DNA from 3 places in the Streptomyces sp. NPDC093085 genome. Region 2 is predicted to be linked to each of the others. Evidence: riboswitches for the same ligand, from Rfam matches in the RefSeq annotation. Region 2 holds a riboswitch; each other region holds the start of a gene.
What was found. A riboswitch is a leader RNA that binds a small molecule or an ion and turns the genes downstream of it on or off. The one in region 2 is predicted to bind cyclic di-AMP.
Positions count from the first base shown of each region.

Region 1: it holds a riboswitch for cyclic di-AMP, as region 2 does, so the genes downstream of both, AB0O07_RS21130 (transglycosylase family protein) here and AB0O07_RS00990 (transglycosylase SLT domain-containing protein) in region 2, are expected to answer to the same signal.
Region 3: it holds a riboswitch for cyclic di-AMP, as region 2 does, so the genes downstream of both, AB0O07_RS04040 (LysM peptidoglycan-binding domain-containing M23 family metallopeptidase) here and AB0O07_RS00990 (transglycosylase SLT domain-containing protein) in region 2, are expected to answer to the same signal.

Region 1 covers NZ_JBFBFB010000007.1:103,999-109,675, reverse strand. The annotation lists gene AB0O07_RS21135 (transglycosylase family protein) at 94-927, shown strand; cyclic di-AMP (ydaO/yuaA leader) riboswitch at 1,725-1,898, shown strand; gene AB0O07_RS21130 (transglycosylase family protein) at 1,907-2,665, shown strand; gene eno (phosphopyruvate hydratase) at 2,865-4,160, shown strand; gene AB0O07_RS21120 (septum formation initiator family protein) at 4,423-4,896, shown strand; gene AB0O07_RS21115 (DUF501 domain-containing protein) at 5,039-5,593, shown strand; gene AB0O07_RS21110 (Ppx/GppA phosphatase family protein) at 5,590-5,677, shown strand, end outside.
Region 2 covers NZ_JBFBFB010000001.1:223,525-229,201, forward strand. The annotation lists gene tnpA (IS200/IS605 family transposase) at 1-271, opposite strand, end outside; gene AB0O07_RS00980 (RNA-guided endonuclease TnpB family protein) at 297-1,505, shown strand; gene AB0O07_RS00985 (helix-turn-helix domain-containing protein) at 1,540-2,514, opposite strand; cyclic di-AMP (ydaO/yuaA leader) riboswitch at 3,145-3,307, shown strand; gene AB0O07_RS00990 (transglycosylase SLT domain-containing protein) at 3,311-4,075, shown strand; gene AB0O07_RS00995 (amino acid permease) at 4,240-5,547, opposite strand.
Region 3 covers NZ_JBFBFB010000001.1:979,084-984,760, forward strand. The annotation lists gene AB0O07_RS04020 (aspartate aminotransferase family protein) at 1-798, shown strand, start outside; gene AB0O07_RS04025 (XRE family transcriptional regulator) at 905-1,531, shown strand; gene AB0O07_RS04030 (DUF6126 family protein) at 1,669-1,782, shown strand; gene AB0O07_RS04035 (tyrosine-protein phosphatase) at 1,800-2,618, opposite strand; cyclic di-AMP (ydaO/yuaA leader) riboswitch at 3,080-3,243, shown strand; gene AB0O07_RS04040 (LysM peptidoglycan-binding domain-containing M23 family metallopeptidase) at 3,248-4,288, shown strand; gene AB0O07_RS04045 (SGNH/GDSL hydrolase family protein) at 4,548-5,342, shown strand; gene AB0O07_RS04050 (STM4011 family radical SAM protein) at 5,364-5,677, opposite strand, start outside.

The DNA of each region.
Region 1 (5,677 bases), on a different contig from region 2:
GACTTGTGACAAGCGTTCGAGTAACGCTACGTTCACGTCGACCCGGCAACACCATGCCGGAGTTGAATGAACAGTCACACGGAAGGCAACCGCATGTCCGGGAACGGCCGACACCGTCGACCTCGTCAGGCCCCTGCTCTTCTCGTCGCCGCCGGGGTGGCCGGATCCGCGATCGCGATCCCGTTGCTCGGCGCCGGCGCCGCGAACGCCGCGGACAACTCCACCTGGGACAGCGTGGCCGAGTGCGAGAGCGGCGGCGCCTGGAGCGCCGATCTCGGCAACGGGTTCTACGGCGGGCTCCAGATGTCCCAGGAGACCTGGGAGTCCTTCGGGGGCGCGGAGTTCGCCGCCCGCCCCGACCTCGCCAGCCGGTCGCAGCAGATAGTGGTCGCCGAGAAGGTGCTCGCCGCCCAGGGCGCGCAGGCGTGGGGAAGCTGCGCCACCGTCTCCGGGCTGCTCGGCTCGGTCGGCGGCGCGGTCTCCGACGCCCTGGACGGGAAGAAGGGCTCGGGCTCCCAGTCCCCCTCGGCCGACCCCTCCGCCTCCACCTCGCCCTCCGGTGACGCCTCGACAGGCACGGGCAGCGGTACGGGCACGGGCAGCGGTACGGACGGCACGGAGCCCTCCGGGACGGCCACCACCCCGGCCCCCGGACCGACCGGTTCCGCTTCCGGTGCGGAGGAGTCCGAAGGGAAGGACGGCTCGGGCAAGCACCGCGGCCAGGCCGCCGACGAGAGCGCCACGCCGGGCGACGGGTCGTACGGGCGCGACGACGACAGCCGTGCCTCGCGCGACGCGGGCGGCGGGCGGGACGCCGGCTCGGTCGCTGCGGGCGTGGAGCGCGAGGTGGAGCGCGTCGCCAACACGGTCGGCAACCACCTCTCGCTGGCGACGGGTGGTCAGAAGGTCTCCGGCGGCTGGGTCTGACCGGCCCCCGCGTCTCTCCTCTTCCCTGATCCCAGGTCCCCTTCACGGTCCCGTACGGGCCCGGTCCGCACCCCCAGGAGGGGCGGGCCGGGCCCGTATCCGTATCCGCGGAAGGGGTCACGGCGGCTCCGTGGCCGTCTCCGAACGCGCTCGCCCGGGCGGGCCCGGGTGCCGCCCGCCGGCAGCCCCGCCGGCAGCCCCGCCGGCACCCCGCCGGCGCCCCGACCGCGCCCGGGCGGCACCCGACCCCGCCCGGGCGGCACCCGACCGCGCCCGGGCGGCACCCGGCGGCCTCCGGGCGGCACCCGGCGGCCTCCGGGCGCGCGCCGGGCCGCCCTCCGTCCGGCCTCCCTGTGCGCCCGACCGGTACGCCCGTCCGGGGACGGAGCGCGGGCGCGGCTGCCTGGCGTACCCGGCGTACGGCCCGGCCGGCCCCGGCGGCCCGGCCGGCGACGCCCTTTGAACGCTGCCCCGTTGACGCCGTCGCCGCCGCGTCCGTCCTGGCCAGAGCCTTCGATCCGGCCCCGGGACGCGGTCAATTGGCTCCTGTATGTCCCCTTCTGGGCAAGTGAGACAAGGGTCTCTTTGCCGCAACTCGGGCTGTTCGCCCCGCCGGTTGGGCCAACCCGCCTCTCACCTGCGGAAACGTATTGTCCGTCGGAGGAGGTAAGGGCGTTTTATGCCGGATGTGCTTCTTTGAACAACCGCCAGGGCTGTGATTACGGTCTGAACCGCTCGCACCGCGGGCCTCCTCGACCGTCACGCCGAATCCTGCCGTCGGCCGGGGGGAGTAGTCGTCGCTTCAAGCGCCGAAGGCAGGAGCGGGGGACCCATTGGTTCTTCGCCGGGCCCGGTCGTCGAGAGACGTCCGGCGTCCGGCTCGGGGTGAAGCCGTGTGTGCGAGCACACGGCCGGGCGACTCCTTGGCCCGAACCCGACAGCTCACCTCGTAGGCGTCGGTGAGGAGATGTGTTCCATGCTGCTGCGTTCCGGTCAGTCCAAGCACCGCCGCCCGTCCAAGGCCGTTCGCTACGTGACGTTCGCCGGCATCACCGGTGCCGCCGTCGCCGCCCCCCTGCTCGGCGCCTCCGCGGCCTCCGCCGCCACCGCCTCCGAGTGGGACCAGGTGGCCCAGTGCGAGTCCGGCGGCAACTGGGCGATCAACACGGGCAACGGCTTCTACGGCGGCCTCCAGTTCACCAGCTCCACCTGGGCCGCGTACGGCGGCACCGCCTACGCCGCCCGCGCCGACCAGGCCTCCAAGTCCCAGCAGATAGCCGTCGCCGAGAAGGTCCTCGCGGGCCAGGGCAAGGGCGCCTGGCCGAGCTGTGGCGTCAACCTCTCGGGCGCCTCGTACAACGGCGGCTCGTCCGGCTCCGGCTCCGGTTCCGGCTCCGCAAGCTCCGGCAACTCCTCGGGCTCCGGCTACTCCGGCACCCAGAAGTCCACGAAGTCGCAGAACTACCAGAACTCCCAGAAGTCCCAGGGTTCCCAGAGCTACACCCCGAGCCAGCGCTCCACGCGCGACGCCGCCCAGCCGGCCTCCCGCGACCGGAGCCGCCCCTTCACCATCAAGAAGGGCGACGGCGAGTACACGGTCAAGTCCGGCGACAGCCTCTCGAAGATCGCCCTCGACCAGAAGGTCAAGGGCGGCTGGAAGAAGATCTTCGACCTCAACAAGGACATCGTCCGTGACGCCGATGTCATCTACCCGGGTCAGCGGCTCCACCTGAGCTGACCCCTCCCGCCGGCCCGGCGCGTCACCCCCGGACGTGCCGGGCCGGGCCCCACCGGGGAGACGCCGCATCGCGGGCCTGTCCGGACGACAGGCCCGCGTCTTACGGGGCGGGCACGGGCTGGTCCACCGCCCGGAGCCGGTTAGGCTCATGGCGCAAGGCCAAAGAGACCCTGCACCACGCGTCACATCCCAGAAGGAGATGCTCGTGCCGTCCATCGACGTCGTCGTAGCCCGGGAAATCCTGGACTCCCGAGGCAACCCCACGGTCGAGGTCGAGGTCGGCCTCGACGACGGCAGCACCGGCCGTGCTGCCGTTCCCTCCGGTGCCTCCACCGGTGCGTTCGAGGCCGTAGAACTCCGTGACGGGGACGCCGGCCGCTACCTGGGCAAGGGAGTGGAGAAGGCCGTCCTCGCCGTCATCGAACAGATCGGCCCCGAGCTGGTCGGGTACGACGCCACCGAGCAGCGCCTGATCGACCAGGCGATGATCGACCTGGACGCCACGGAGAACAAGGGCTCGCTCGGCGCCAACGCCATCCTCGGCGTCTCGCTCGCCGTCGCGCACGCCGCCTCCGAGGCCTCCGACCTCCCGCTCTTCCGCTACCTGGGCGGCCCGAACGCGCACCTGCTGCCCGTTCCGATGATGAACATCCTGAACGGCGGCTCGCACGCCGACTCGAATGTCGACATCCAGGAGTTCATGATCGCACCGATCGGCGCGGAGTCCTTCTCCGAGGCGCTGCGCTGGGGCGCCGAGGTCTACCACACGCTGAAGAAGGTCCTGAAGCAGAAGGGCCTCTCCACCGGACTGGGCGACGAGGGCGGCTTCGCGCCGAACCTGGAGTCCAACCGCGCCGCGCTCGACCTCATCCTCGAAGCGATCAACGAGGCGGGGTACGTCCCCGGCCGTGACATCGCGCTCGCGCTCGACGTCGCCGCGTCCGAGTTCTACAAGGACGGCTCCTACGAGTTCGAGGGCAAGACGCGCTCGGCCGCCGAGATGACCGAGTACTACGAGGAGCTGGTCGCCTCCTACCCGCTCGTCTCCATCGAGGACCCGCTCTTCGAGGACGACTGGGACGGCTGGAAGATCATCACCGACAAGCTGGGCGCCAAGGTCCAGATCGTCGGCGACGACCTCTTCGTCACCAACCCCGAGCGCCTCGCCCGGGGCATCGAGGAGGGCTCGGCCAACGCGCTGCTCGTCAAGGTCAACCAGATCGGCTCGCTCACCGAGACCCTGGACGCGGTCGAGCTGGCCCAGCGCAACGGCTTCAAGTGCATGATGTCCCACCGCTCCGGCGAGACCGAGGACGTCACCATCGCCGACCTCGCGGTGGCCGTGAACTGCGGCCAGATCAAGACCGGCGCCCCGGCCCGCTCGGACCGCGTCGCCAAGTACAACCAGCTCCTGCGCATCGAGGAGATCCTCGACGACGCGGCGGTGTACGCGGGCCGCAGCGCCTTCCCGCGGTTTCGCTCTGCGAACAATTAAGAGGATGCGCTCTGCGAACGATTAAGAGGATGCGCTCCGCGAACAACTAAGGGGATGCGTTCCGCATAACTCCGCGTAACCCGGAGGCGTGCGGCGTCCGTCCCCCTCGTCCTGGCGGCCCGTCCGCCCGTCGTCCGTACGTCCCCGGCCGCGGTCCCGTACCGTATCCGGGGACGTCCGTACGAGAGGGACGTGCCGCCCGTACGAGAAGTACATACGTACGGGCGGGATACGACCGGACACGAGACAGCGGAGGCGGGCCATGGCCGGGAACCGGGACCGGTTCTCCACCTCGACCAGGCTGCGGCTGCTCGGCGAGCAGACCGCCGCCCGGGTCTACCGCTCGCAGAACCGCCGCCAGGACCGCCGCTCCCGGCTCACCGGCCGGGCGGCCTTCCTCGCGCTGGTCGTCTGCACCCTGGTGGTGGCGCTGGCGTATCCGATGCGGGAGTACGTCTCCCAGCGGAACCAGATCGCCGAGCAGGAGCGGCTGAGCCAGGAGGCCCAGCGCCGGGTGGAGGAGTTGCGCGACGAGAAGGCGCGGCTCCAGGACGACGCGTACATCGAGCGGCTGGCCCGCGAGCACCTGCACTATCTGCGGCCCGGGGAGACGGGTTTCACCGTCATCGACCCGGAGGCGGCGGAGGAGCGGCGCGCCGAGCAGGGCGCGGCGGACCGGCCCTGGTACTCGAACGTCCTGGACGGTGTGGACGAGGCGGACCGCCCCGAGCGCTGACGCGCCCCCGCACGCCCCCCGGTGCCCCGTGCGCCGGTACGCCGACACGCCCCGCGCCCTCTCTGGCAGACTCCAGTACGACGATCTACCACCCTCCACGACCATTCCGTACGACGGTACGACCGGCAGAACCAAGGCAGGCATGAGAACGCCCCCTCCGCAGACCGCACGCACCGAGCCCACCGAGGCGGATGTCGCCGCCTTCAAGGAACAGCTCGGCCGCCCGCCGCGCGGCCTGCGCGCCATCGCGCACCGCTGTCCGTGCGGGCAGCCGGACGTGGTCGAGACCGCCCCGCGCCTCCCCGACGGCACGCCCTTCCCGACGACGTACTACCTGACCTGCCCGCGCGCGGCCTCGGCCATCGGCACGCTGGAGGCGAACGGCGTCATGAAGGAGATGACCGAGCGCCTCGCGACCGACCCCGAGCTGGCCGCCGCGTACCGGGCCGCGCACGAGGACTATCTCGCCCGGCGCGACGCCATCGAGGTGCTGGAGGGCTTCCCCAGCGCGGGCGGCATGCCGGACCGGGTGAAGTGCCTGCATGTCCTGGTCGGCCACGCGCTGGCGGCCGGGCCCGGGGTGAACCCGCTGGGTGACGAGGCGCTGGCGATGCTCCCGGAGTGGTGGGCGAAGGGCCCCTGTGTCTCCCCGTGCGCGGACCGGGCCGCCGAGGCGTCGGAAGGAAATCCGTCATGACCAGGGTCGCGGCCATCGACTGCGGTACGAACTCCATCCGGCTGCTCGTCGCCGACGTCGACCCGGAGAGCGGCGAACTGGTCG
Region 2 (5,677 bases):
GCCGGGAAGAGACGCCCTTGAGGCTGTTGACCAGTTTGGACACGGCGACCTTCGGCGGGAAGTTCACGAGCAGGTGGACGTGGTTGTTCTCGCCGTTGAACTCGACCAGCTCGGCCTCGAAGTCCTCGCACACGGCCCGCATGATCTCCTCGCACCGCGTCAGGTGTCGATCGGCGAAGACTTTGTGCCGGTACTTCGTCACGAAAACCAAGTGGACATGCATGCGGAAGTCACAGTGGCGACCAGTACGAATGTTCTCATCAATATCCATAAACCAATTGTGTATCGTGATCCGCGTGCAGCTTCGGTACAGCTTCCGCTTGTACCCGAGCGCCGGTCAGCGCAGTGCGTTGGCGAGGGCGTTCGGGTGTGTGCGGGTGGTCTACAACGACGGGCTCCGCGCTCGGGAGACCGCCCGCAGCGAAGGCATGCCGTTCCCGAAGGCCGGGGACCTGTCGAAGCAGCTCATCACCGAGGCGAAGAACACCCCGGAACGGGCCTGGCTCGGCGAGGTCTCGGCGGTCGTCCTCCAGCAGTCCCTCCGCGACCTGGACGCCGCGTACCGGAACTTCTTCGACGGGCTCAGGGGCAAGCGCCCCCGCATGGGCGCACCCCGGTACAAGTCGAAACGGGACACCCGGCAGTCGGTCCGGTTCACCGCGAACGCCCGCTGGTCGATCACGACCGGCGGGAAGCTGCGCCTGCCGAAGATCGGCGACGTCAAGGTGAAGTGGTCGCGGACGCTGCCCTCCGTGCCGTCGACGGTGACGGTAGTCAAGGACAGCGCGGGCAGGTACTTCGCGAGCTTCGTCGTGGGGGCCGGCCCGGAGGAAGTCCTTCCCGAGGTCACACCCGAGCTGGGCATCGATCTCGGGCTCGGGCACTTCGCGGTCCTCTCCGACGGGACGAAGGTCGACAGCCCGCGCTTCCTGCGCCGCGCCGAGAAGCGCCTGAAGAAGGCACAGCGCGCCCTCTCCCGCAAGGAGAAGGGCTCCAGCAACCGGAACAAGGCCCGGATCAAGGTCGCCCGCGCACACGCGAAGGTGGCCGACGCACGCCGCGAGTTCCACCACCAGCTCTCCACGAAGCTGATCCGCGAGAACCAAGCGGTCGCCGTGGAGGACCTGGCGGTGAAGGGCCTCGCCCGCACGCGCCTGGCCAAGTCCGTCCACGACGCCGGATGGTCGGCGTTCGTGAACATGCTGGAGTACAAGGCCGCACGGTACGGGCGCACCTTCGTGAAGATCGGCCGCTTCGAGCCGACCTCCCAGGTGTGCTCGCAGTGCGGCGTGAAGGACGGCCCGAAGCCGCTGCACGTCCGTGTGTGGACGTGTGGGGCGTGCGGGTCGGTCCTGGACCGGGACATCAACGCGGCGGTCAACGTCGCGAAGGCGGCCGGACTGGCCGTGTCAGCCTGTGGAGCGCGGGTAAGACCGGAACTCGTCCCGGCACCGCGCGGCGAAGCAGGAACCCACCCGACACCGCAGCCTTCAACGGCGCGGTAGGCGGGAATCGCCGTCCTTCAGGGCAGCGAGGATGTCAATCCCCTACGGGCAGCGCCCGGTGGCGGTACTCGCTCGGCGGCATGCCGTGGCCGGTGCGGAACGCCCGGGTGAAGTCGGCCGCGTGGGTGAAGCCCCAGGTGGTGGCGATGGCGTGGATGGGCCGGGCCCGCAGCGAGGGATCGGCGAGATCCCGGCGGGCCCGGTCGAGGCGCTGCCTCCTGATCCAGCCGGAGACCGTGGTGTCCTGACCGTGGAAGAGCCGGTGCAGGGTGCGGGTGGAGATGTGGTGGGCCGCGGCGATCCGGGCGGGGGTGAGGTCCGGGTCCCCCAGGTGCCGGTGGATGTACGCGCGGACCTTGAGGAGCAGCACGTCCGGGGCGGCCTCGGGCGGCGTCTCCGCCCCGAGGTGGTGGCCGAGGAGCGCGCTCACCAGATCGATGGTGACCCCGCCGATCCGCGCGGCGTCCGCCGGGCCGTAGCGGGTCGGGTCGGTGGTGAGCCCGACGAGGAAGCGGCTCAGCAGCCCGCCGATCCCGCTCCGGCCGGGTAACGCCACGGCGAGCAGCGAGTCCCCCTGGCCGGCGGGAAGCCGCAGCATGGCCCGGGGGAAGAGCGCCTGGACCATCGTGGTGGTGCCGTCCCCGTCCGGGCCCATCCGGCCGTGGAGGGGATGGGAGGTGGAGGTGAGCACCAGGCTGCCGGCGGGCAGGTCCGCCTCGCGCCCGGACTGGACGGCGCCCGCCTGTCCGCTCCGGGTGTAACTGAGGTTGTACTGCTCCGGATCGGAGTGCCGGACCATCTTCGGCGTACGGTCGCTGACGAGCGACGTGCACCCCGCCACGGTCACCGTCACCGGGCCGAGACCCACCGCCTGAAGGTTCCCCCGGAAGTCTTCGGCGTGCTCGGAGCTGATTCTCGTGGGTGCGTGGCTCGCGCAGGCCATCTCACGCCAGCGCTCGAATCTCTCCGGTGCCGGATGGTCCTCCGCGCGGAAAAGTGTCTCGATCATCTGTCCCCCCGACAGTGATACCGACGCGGCGCCGGCTCTCGTCCCGGCCGCTCGCACGTGGTGTTGACAGCACCGTGGCAGAGGGGCGATGACGCGTCATCATGGCTCACCCTGAGGCGCCGTTCTCTGGCGTGAAAAGTGCGGTACGCGGGTGCCGGACGGCTGTTCCGTATTCCCGGAACGCGAATTCCGCGATCACGGACGGGGCGTCAGGAAAGGTGGCCGGCGGGTGTATTCATCCGCTCCGGCTGGCGCATTCCTTTCCGTGGTGCGCAGTTGAGGGCGTGCCGGGAATTCCCGGGCAGATCACGGAGTGGCGAAGTGCCCCTTAAGGGCGTTTTGGTGGTATTTGCCGGTAAAGGTGCGTAGAGGCTTTTGGGGGTAACTTGCGCTCTCTGTAGCGCTTTGAGGGTCCGATAAGTCCGATGTATTCGTGACGTGTGTCACGTGGGCGATGGTGGGCGGGTCCGGCCGGTGGGGGTGCTTTCTCTCGTGGGGGAGGAAAGTTGAGTTCCCGGAGCCGTTCCGATGGGGGGAATAAGCCGAGAAGGCGGAACTTGTGCGGTCCTGGCATCTCGCTTACGTTCTCGTCCATCCGGATGGACCGCCCAATCCTGCCGCTGTCCGGATATCGACCCGACACCTAATCCGTCAGCAGGCAGGAGCGGGGGACCCAGGTAGTACGCCGGTCCGGAATTCCGGAGCGGCTAGGGGTGAAGTCGCGCGACCGCGTGGCCGGGCATCTCCAGCCCGAACCCGACAGCTCACCTCGCAGGCGACGGAGAGGGAATTCGTCGTGCCCAGAAACGCCAAGCACCGCCGTTCCAGAACCGGCTCGATCGTCCGACGCGTGGTCGCGCTGGGCACCGGGGGCGCCGCGCTCGCCGCGCTTCCGCTGGTGTCCGCCGGTGCCGCCCAGGCGGCGCCCGTCACGGCGGAGACCTCCGCCGCGCGGGCCACCGTTCCCGCCGCCGTCACCGCCTCCCCGGAGTCCACGGAGTCCACCCCCGCGACCTATGTCGTGGTGTACGGCGACTCGCTCTCCAAGATCGCCAAGGCGCACTCGCTCAGCGGCGGCTGGCAGAAGCTGTACGAGGACAACCGGGCCGCCATCGGCTCCAACCCGTCCCTCGTCCAGCCCGGCCTGAAGCTCACCCTCGGCAAGGCCACCTCCGGCGCCGGGAAGAGCGCCGCGTCCGCCAAGACGGCTGTCGCCACCGAGGTCGTCGCCAAGACCTACAGCAACAACCTGGACGGCTGGATCCGCGAGTCGCTGGACGTCATGGCCCAGCACGGGATCCCCGGCAGCTACGAGGGCATCCACCGCAACATCATGCGGGAGTCCTCCGGCAACCCGTACGCGATCAACAACTGGGACATCAACGCCCAGAACGGCGTCCCGTCCAAGGGGCTGCTCCAGGTCATCGCCCCGACGTTCCAGGCGTACCACGTGCCCGGCACGGCGTACGACGCCTACGACCCGGTCGCCAACATCACCGCCGCGTGCAACTACGCCGCCGCGCGGTACGGCTCGATCGACAACGTGAACGGCCCCTACTAGGCCGGACGCGTTCCGGCCCCGAGACCGCAGGCCGGACATATCGCTCTGTAACGTCACATATGCCTCGGCCCCGCCACCCGTCATGGGCGGCGGGGCCGAGGCATGTGCCGTGCGTGCCGTGCGTGCTGTGCGTGCCGTGCCTGCGGTACGTACGGCGCGACGGGTCACCCGCGCCGCGCGCGTACCTCCCGTATCCCCGCCACCATCAGCACCAGCGCCGTCGCGCCCAGCGACCACAGGAGCTGGGGGCGGGCCACGTCGTCCGTCAGCATCAGGACGACCACCACCGCGATCACACCCAGCGTGAGCCAGGTCAGCCCCGGGAAGAGCCACATCCGCAGGGTCAGCCGCTCCGGGGCCTCCCGCTCGAACCGGGGGCGGAGCCGGAGCTGGGACGCCGCGATCATCGCCCAGACGAAGAGCAGCACCGCGCCGACCGCGTTGAGCAGGTAGAGGAAGATCGAATCGGGCCACTCCAGGTTGAGCAGGACCGAGACGAACCCGAACGCCACCGACGCCAGCACCGCGCGCCGGGGCACGCCCGCGCCGCTCACCCGGGTCAGCCCCCTCGGCGCCTCCCCGCGCTCCGCCAGCGAGAAGATCATCCGCGAGGAGCCGTAGAGGTTGGCGTTGAGCGCCGAGAGCAGCGCCACGAACACCACGATGTTCATCACCTGCCCCGCCGACGGGATCCCGATCGCGTCCAGCACGGTGACATAGGGGCTGAGCCCGGCCCGCTGCGCCGTCCACGGCAGCACGGTCACGATCACCGCCATCGACCCCACGTAGAAGAAGAGGATCCGGACGACCGCGCTCCGTACCGCGCGGGCCACCGAGCGCACCGGGTCGTCGGACTCGGCCGCCGCGATCGTGACGACCTCCAGACCGCCGAAGGCGAAGACCACGGCGAGCACCCCGGAGATGACGCCCTGCCAGCCGTTCGGCAGGAAGCCGCCGTGGCCGGTGAGGTTGGCCGGACCGGCGGAGTGGGTGTCGGGGAGGACACCGAGGATCGCGAGCACCCCGAGGACCAGGAACGCGACGATCGCGAAGACCTTCAGTGCCGCGAAGGAGAACTCGAACTCGCCGAAGTTCTTCACGGCGGCGAGGTTCGCCCCGGTGAACACCAGCATGAAGATCAGCACCCACCCCCACTGCGGTACCGAGGGCAGCCAGCCGTGGGCGATCGTGGCCGCGCCGGTGGCCTCCACGGCGAGCACGACGACCAGCAGGAACCAGTACAGCCACCCCACGCTGAACCCGGCCCAGCGGCCGAGCGCCCGCTCGGCGTGGACGGAGAACGAGCCCGAGGCGGGCATCGCCGTCGACATCTCGCCGAGCATCCGCATCACGCACATCGCGAGCCCGCCCGCGATCAGATACGAGACGACGATCCCGGGCCCGGCCACCGCGATCCCGGCGCCCGAGCCGACGAAGAGCCCGGCGCCGATCACCCCGCCGAGCCCGAGCATGGTGAGGTGGCGCTGCTTGAGCCCGCCGGCCAGCGGCTCGCCGGACGCGCCGGGCCCGTCGGCCGGGGCCGAGGGGGCGGCCGGGGGAGTGGTGGGGGGTGGTGCTGGAGTGCTCATGGGGGGTTCAGGG
Region 3 (5,677 bases), 760 kb from region 2:
GATGTGGCCGGCTTCGTCGTGGAGCCGATCCAGGGCAAGGGCGTGCACGCCGCGCCGCCCGGCTTCCTGAAGGCCGCGCAGGAGCTGCTCCACCGGCACAAGGCGCTGCTCATCGTCGACGAGGTGCAGACCGGACTCGGCAGGACCGGCGACTTCTACGCGTACCAGCACGAGGCGGGCGTGGAGCCGGATCTCGTCTGTGTGGCCAAGGCGCTCTCCGGGGGGTATGTGCCGGTCGGCGCGACCCTCGGCAAGGAGTGGATCTTCCGGCGCGTCTACTCCTCCATGGACCGGGTCCTGGTGCACTCCGCGAGCTTCGGCTCCAACGCCCAGGCCATGGCGGCCGGTCTCGCCGTGCTCGCGGTGATGGAGGACGAGGGGACGGTCGCCAACGCCCGGGCCACCGGGGAGCTGCTGAGATCACGGCTGGCCGCCCTCGTGGACCGTTACGAGCTGCTGCACGACGTGCGCGGCCGGGGGCTGATGGTCGGGATCGAGTTCGGCCGGCCGCACTCGATCGCCCTGCGCGGCCGGTGGGCGATGCTCCAGGCGGCCCGTAAGGGGCTCTTCGCGCAGATGGTCGTCGTACCGTTGCTCCAGAAGCACCGGATCCTCACCCAGGTCTCCGGCGACCACCTCGAAGTGATCAAACTGATTCCGCCATTGATCATCGGCGAACGCGAGGTGGACCGGTTCGTCACCGCCTTCACCGCCGTGATGGACGACGCCCACAGCGGCGGCGGACTGATGTGGGACTTCGGCAGGACCCTGGTCAAGCAGGCCGTCGCCAACCGGTAGCGTCCGCCGGAGGCGCCTCCGGGGGAGTTGGCCGATCCCCGACGGTCCACTGTGCCTCCAGGGCAAGAAATTTGCCCTGGAGGAAAGCGTCTGGCGCAATAGTCCTATGAGCCCACCCGCTGCCGGAGAGTCGGCCGACGAACTGCCCGACCAGGTGCCGGACATCGCGCCCCGCCTGCGCGCACTGCGCCGTGGCCGGCGGCTCACCCTGGAGGCCGCCGCGCGGCGCGCCGGGCTCTCGCCCGCCCATCTCTCCCGGCTGGAGACGGGCCACCGGCACCCCTCGCTCCCCATGCTGCTGGGGCTCGCCCGGATCTACGGGACGACCGTCTCCGAGCTCCTCGGCGAGGTCCCGCCGGAGCGGCAGCCCATCATCCGGGGCAGCCGGGCGGAGCCCGTGGAGGCCGACGGCTGGACGTACCAGCAGGCCGGCGGCGCCGGGCGGGCCATGCAGCCGCTCCGTCTCGAAGTGCCGTACGGAGCGGCCCAGGGCGAGCTGGTCCGGGTCCACCCGGGCGAGGAGTGGCTGTACGTACTCGACGGGCGGCTCCGGCTGAGCCTGGGCGACACCACGTATCTGCTCGGCCCCGGGGACAGCGCGCACTTCGACTCCCTCACCCCGCACCGGATGGGCGCGGCGGGACCCGAGGGGGCCGGGCTGCTCTTCGTCCACACCCTGCTCCAGAGCCCGTCCGCCGATCTCTGTGTCGGCGACTCGGCCCACCCCTTCTGACCCGGCCCCGACCCCGATCCGACCCCGACGACCATGGAGAGAGATCCGCCATGCCCCCGACACCGCACCCGGAACCACGGACCGAGCCGCCGGCGGAACCGCCGGTGGGAGCGCCTGCGGACGGTCCCGGGCCGGTCATGGACGAGGAGCGGAAGTTCCCGCGCGGGCTGGTGATCCGGCTCTTCGTCTATCTGATCGCCGGCCATGTCTTCGCGGCCTTCCTCTACCTCCTCTTCACCGTCGGCGAGTAGCGCCCGGGGCGGGGGCGTCAGGCCGTGCCGGTGTCGACCAGACGAGCGCGCAGCCGCTCGCGGGTGGCGGGCGCCAGCCCCAGGCCCTCGGAGAGATACCGGTCGGCCGAGCCCCAGTTCCGCTCGATGGTCTCGAAGGCCGCCGCCAGATAGCCGGCCCGGGCGTCGAAGAGCGGGCCGAGCAGTTCGGCCGCCTCCGCCGGCACCTCGTCGGCCACCCCGTCGCCCCGGTGGAAGGTGTAACGGCGGTGCGGGTCGTTCGACTTGAGGTAGTCCGCCTCGATCGCGTCCCGCTCGGCCCCGACCGCGAGCAGCACCACGGCGACGGAGATCCCCGCCCGGTCCTTGCCCGCAGCGCAGTGCAGCAGCGCGGGCACGCTGTCCTCGGCGAGCGCGTGCAGCAGCCGGCCGTGTTCGGCCGTGCGCCCGGTCACGATCGTGCGGTACGAGGCGGTCATCCGGGCCGCCGCGGCGCCGTCCGAGAGAAGCGAGCGGAGGGTCGCGAGATCGCCGTTCCGGACCATGTGCCAGAACTCGGCGCCCTCGGCCGGATCGGAGAGCGGAATGTTCACGTTGCGTACGCCCGCGAGTTCCACATCCTCGCCGTCGAGCTTGATATCGGCGGAATTCCGGAAGTCGAAAACGGTGTGCAGTCCGAGACCGGAGAGAAAGGCGGAGTCGTCGGCGGTCGCCCGGGCGAGATGCCCGCTGCGGTAGAGCGCCCCGTACCGTATCCGCCCCCCGTCCACCGTCGGCAGCCCGCCGACATCGCGGAAGTTGCGCACTCCGGACAGCTCGGGCTCGGTGGCCGGGACCTGCGGCGACTGCTGCGTCACGCCTGCTCCTCCGGGTCTTCTGCCGTCGGCGCTGCTCGCCGGCGGCGTCGGTCCCGACCCTACGACATGGGGACGCGCCGTCCCATGGGGCCGAGGGACGACCGAGGGGGCCGGGGTGCTGACCCGTCGGGAGGGAATAAAACGCCTAAATCATCACCTGTCCGTCTTGGGTGATTGCGCACAACCTGCCCCGTTCCCGGGGGAGATGGGGGGCGTGTGGTGAGCAGGATCATATCCGTGACGTTCCGTGGCGGTGGGGCGAAAGGGAAAGGCGAACTCGAAAGGGAATTGAAGCGCCGCCTCCACACAGGGTGACGGGCGATCTTCGGGTGACGACGGACCGGCGGGGAGCGCGCCTTGTCCAGGGAACAGGGATGGCTTGTTCCGGCCGTCGCACTCGCCTACGTTCACCAGCAATCCGGGCGGAACGCCGAATCCTGCCGCCGCCCCGGGGACCACCATCCATCCGAACACTTCACGCGTGGCAGGAGCGGGGGACCCAGGTAGTACGCCGTTCCGGTGCCCCGGCACCGGGGACGGCTCGGGGTGAAGTCGCGCACCACGCGCGGCCGGGCAACTCCAGCCCGAACCCGACAGCTCACCTCGCAGGCGCCGGAGAGGAACGCGACATGTCCGCGAAGGGCAAGCACCGCCGCCCCAAGTCCCATCCGTTCTCCCGCCGGTTCTTCGCCGCGTCCACCGGCGGCGCCGCCATCGCCCTGCCGCTCATCGGCGCCACCGGCGCCCACGCGGCGCAGCCGGCCGCACCCGCCGCCGTACCGGAGACCGCGCCCGCCGCGCACACCGCCCCGGCCGCGTTCCGGGCGGCGCCCGCCGGGACGGAGGCGGCCTCCGCGACCCAGGTGTCCCGGACGGCCACCACCACCGTACGGACCTACTCCGTGGTCGCCGGGGACTACCTCGCCAAGATCGCCGACGAGCAGCATGTCCAGGGCGGCTGGCAGCGGCTGTACGAGGACAACCGGCAGGCCGTGGGGGCCGATCCGGGGCTGATCCACCCCGGCCTGAAGCTCACCATCGGCGCGAAGGCGACCGCCCGCTCGCAGTCGTCCGCCGGGCTCGCACGCTCCGCCACCCCCGAGAAGCCCGCCGCGCCGGCGCGCCCGGCGGAGAGCGCGAAGCAGTCGGAGCCCACCAGGTCTTCGAACTCCGGAGGCTCCGCGAAGACTTCCGCGTCGTCCGGACCGGCCACCTCGTCGAACACGTCGGGCTCGGCGGACTCCTCGTCGCAGCGCTCCACCGCCGCCTTCACCCTGCCGGTGGACGGCGTCGGGATCGGCACCCCGTACCGCGCCTCGGGCTCCAACTGGTCCAGCGGCTACCACACCGGCGTGGACTTCGTGGCCTCCTCCGGCACCACCGTCAAGGCGGTCGGCGCGGGCACCGTCGTGACCGCCGGGTGGGGCGGCGCGTACGGCAACCAGGTCGTCATCCGGCACGACAACGGCATGTACTCGCAGTACGCGCACCTCTCCCAGCTCTCCGTCTCGGCCGGCCAGACCGTCTCCACCGGTCAGCAGATAGGGCTCTCCGGCGCCACCGGCAATGTGACCGGACCGCACCTGCACTTCGAGATCCGCACCGGCCCCGATTACGGCTCGGACGTGGACCCGCTGGCCTTCCTCCGGCAGCAGGGCGTCTCCGTCTGACCGGCACTTTTCAGGACGCCGCCCGGCACCTCGGCAGGTGCCGGGCGGCGTCGTTCCCGTCCGCCGGCCTTCCCGCATCTCCCGTCGCTCCCGGTATTCCCGGTTCCGGGGAGAACGGGCAATGTTCTTTCTCACCCCGCGTCAACCCCCGCCTACGGTCGCGTAGGTCACATCACCAGGGGGAAAATTCCCGGTTGTGGCAGATGAATCGAGAGCGAGCGGCAGCAGAGCGGGCAGAGCGAGGACGGGGCACGACACCGTGTTCGCGTCGTACGCGGCGATAGGCGACAGCTTCACGGAGGGCGTGGGGGATCCGGGGCCCGACGGGCGCTTCGTCGGCTGGGCGGACCGGCTCGCGGTCCTCCTCGCCGACCGGCTCCCGGCGCCCGGCGCGGACGCGGACCCGGTGCACGGGGACTTCCGCTACGCCAACCTCGCCGTACGGGGCAGACTCCTCGACCAGATCGTCGAGGAGCAGATCCCCCGGGCCCGGGAACTCGCCCCGGACCTGGTGACCTTCTGCGCGGGCGGCAACGACATCCTCCGCCCCGGCACCGACCCCGACGATGTCGCCGAGCGCTTCGAGCGGGCCGTCGCCGAACTCACCGGCGCCGTCGGCACGGTCATGCTCGCCACCGGGTTCGACACCCGGGGCGTGCCGGTACTGCGCCATCTGCGGGGCAAGATCGCCACGTTCAACGAGCACACCCGGGCCATCGCCGACCGGTACGGCTGCCCCGTGCTCGACCTCTGGTCCCTCAGGACCGTCCAGGACCGGAGGGCCTGGGACGACGACCGGCTCCACCTCTCGCCCGAGGGGCACACCCGGGTCGCGCTCCGCGCCGGGCAGGTGCTGGGCGTCGACGTACCGGCCGACCCGGACCAGCCGTGGCCGCCGCTGCCGCCGCGCGGCACCCTCGAAGTGCGGCGCGACGACATCCACTGGGCGCGCGAGTACCTGGTGCCCTGGATCGGGCGGAGGCTGCGCGGCGAGTCCTCTGGCGACCATGTGGAGGCAAAACGTCCGGACCTTCTCCCGCTCGACCACGGCTGACGGGGCGGGGCCGGGCGGCGCTCAGCGGGGCGTGATCCGGAGACGAGTGCCCGCCGGGGCGCCGGGCGGGGCGCCCGGACCCGGGCCCGTGCCTGTCGGAGAGCCGGCCGGGAACCCGGCCGGGACGCGTTCCAGGACGCCGCCCGCGAAGACGTCGTACAGCGGCAGCGACTCCAGGTGGACGTAGCCGATATGGCAGTCGCAGACCGCGAGCGGGCAGGGCCGGGGCGCGAGCGCGCGGCGGTACGAGCCGTCGTAGAGGTTTCCCAGTTCGGCCGGGACGAAGTGGCAGCGCCGCACCGTACCCTCGCCGTCCACCGAGATCACCGACTCGC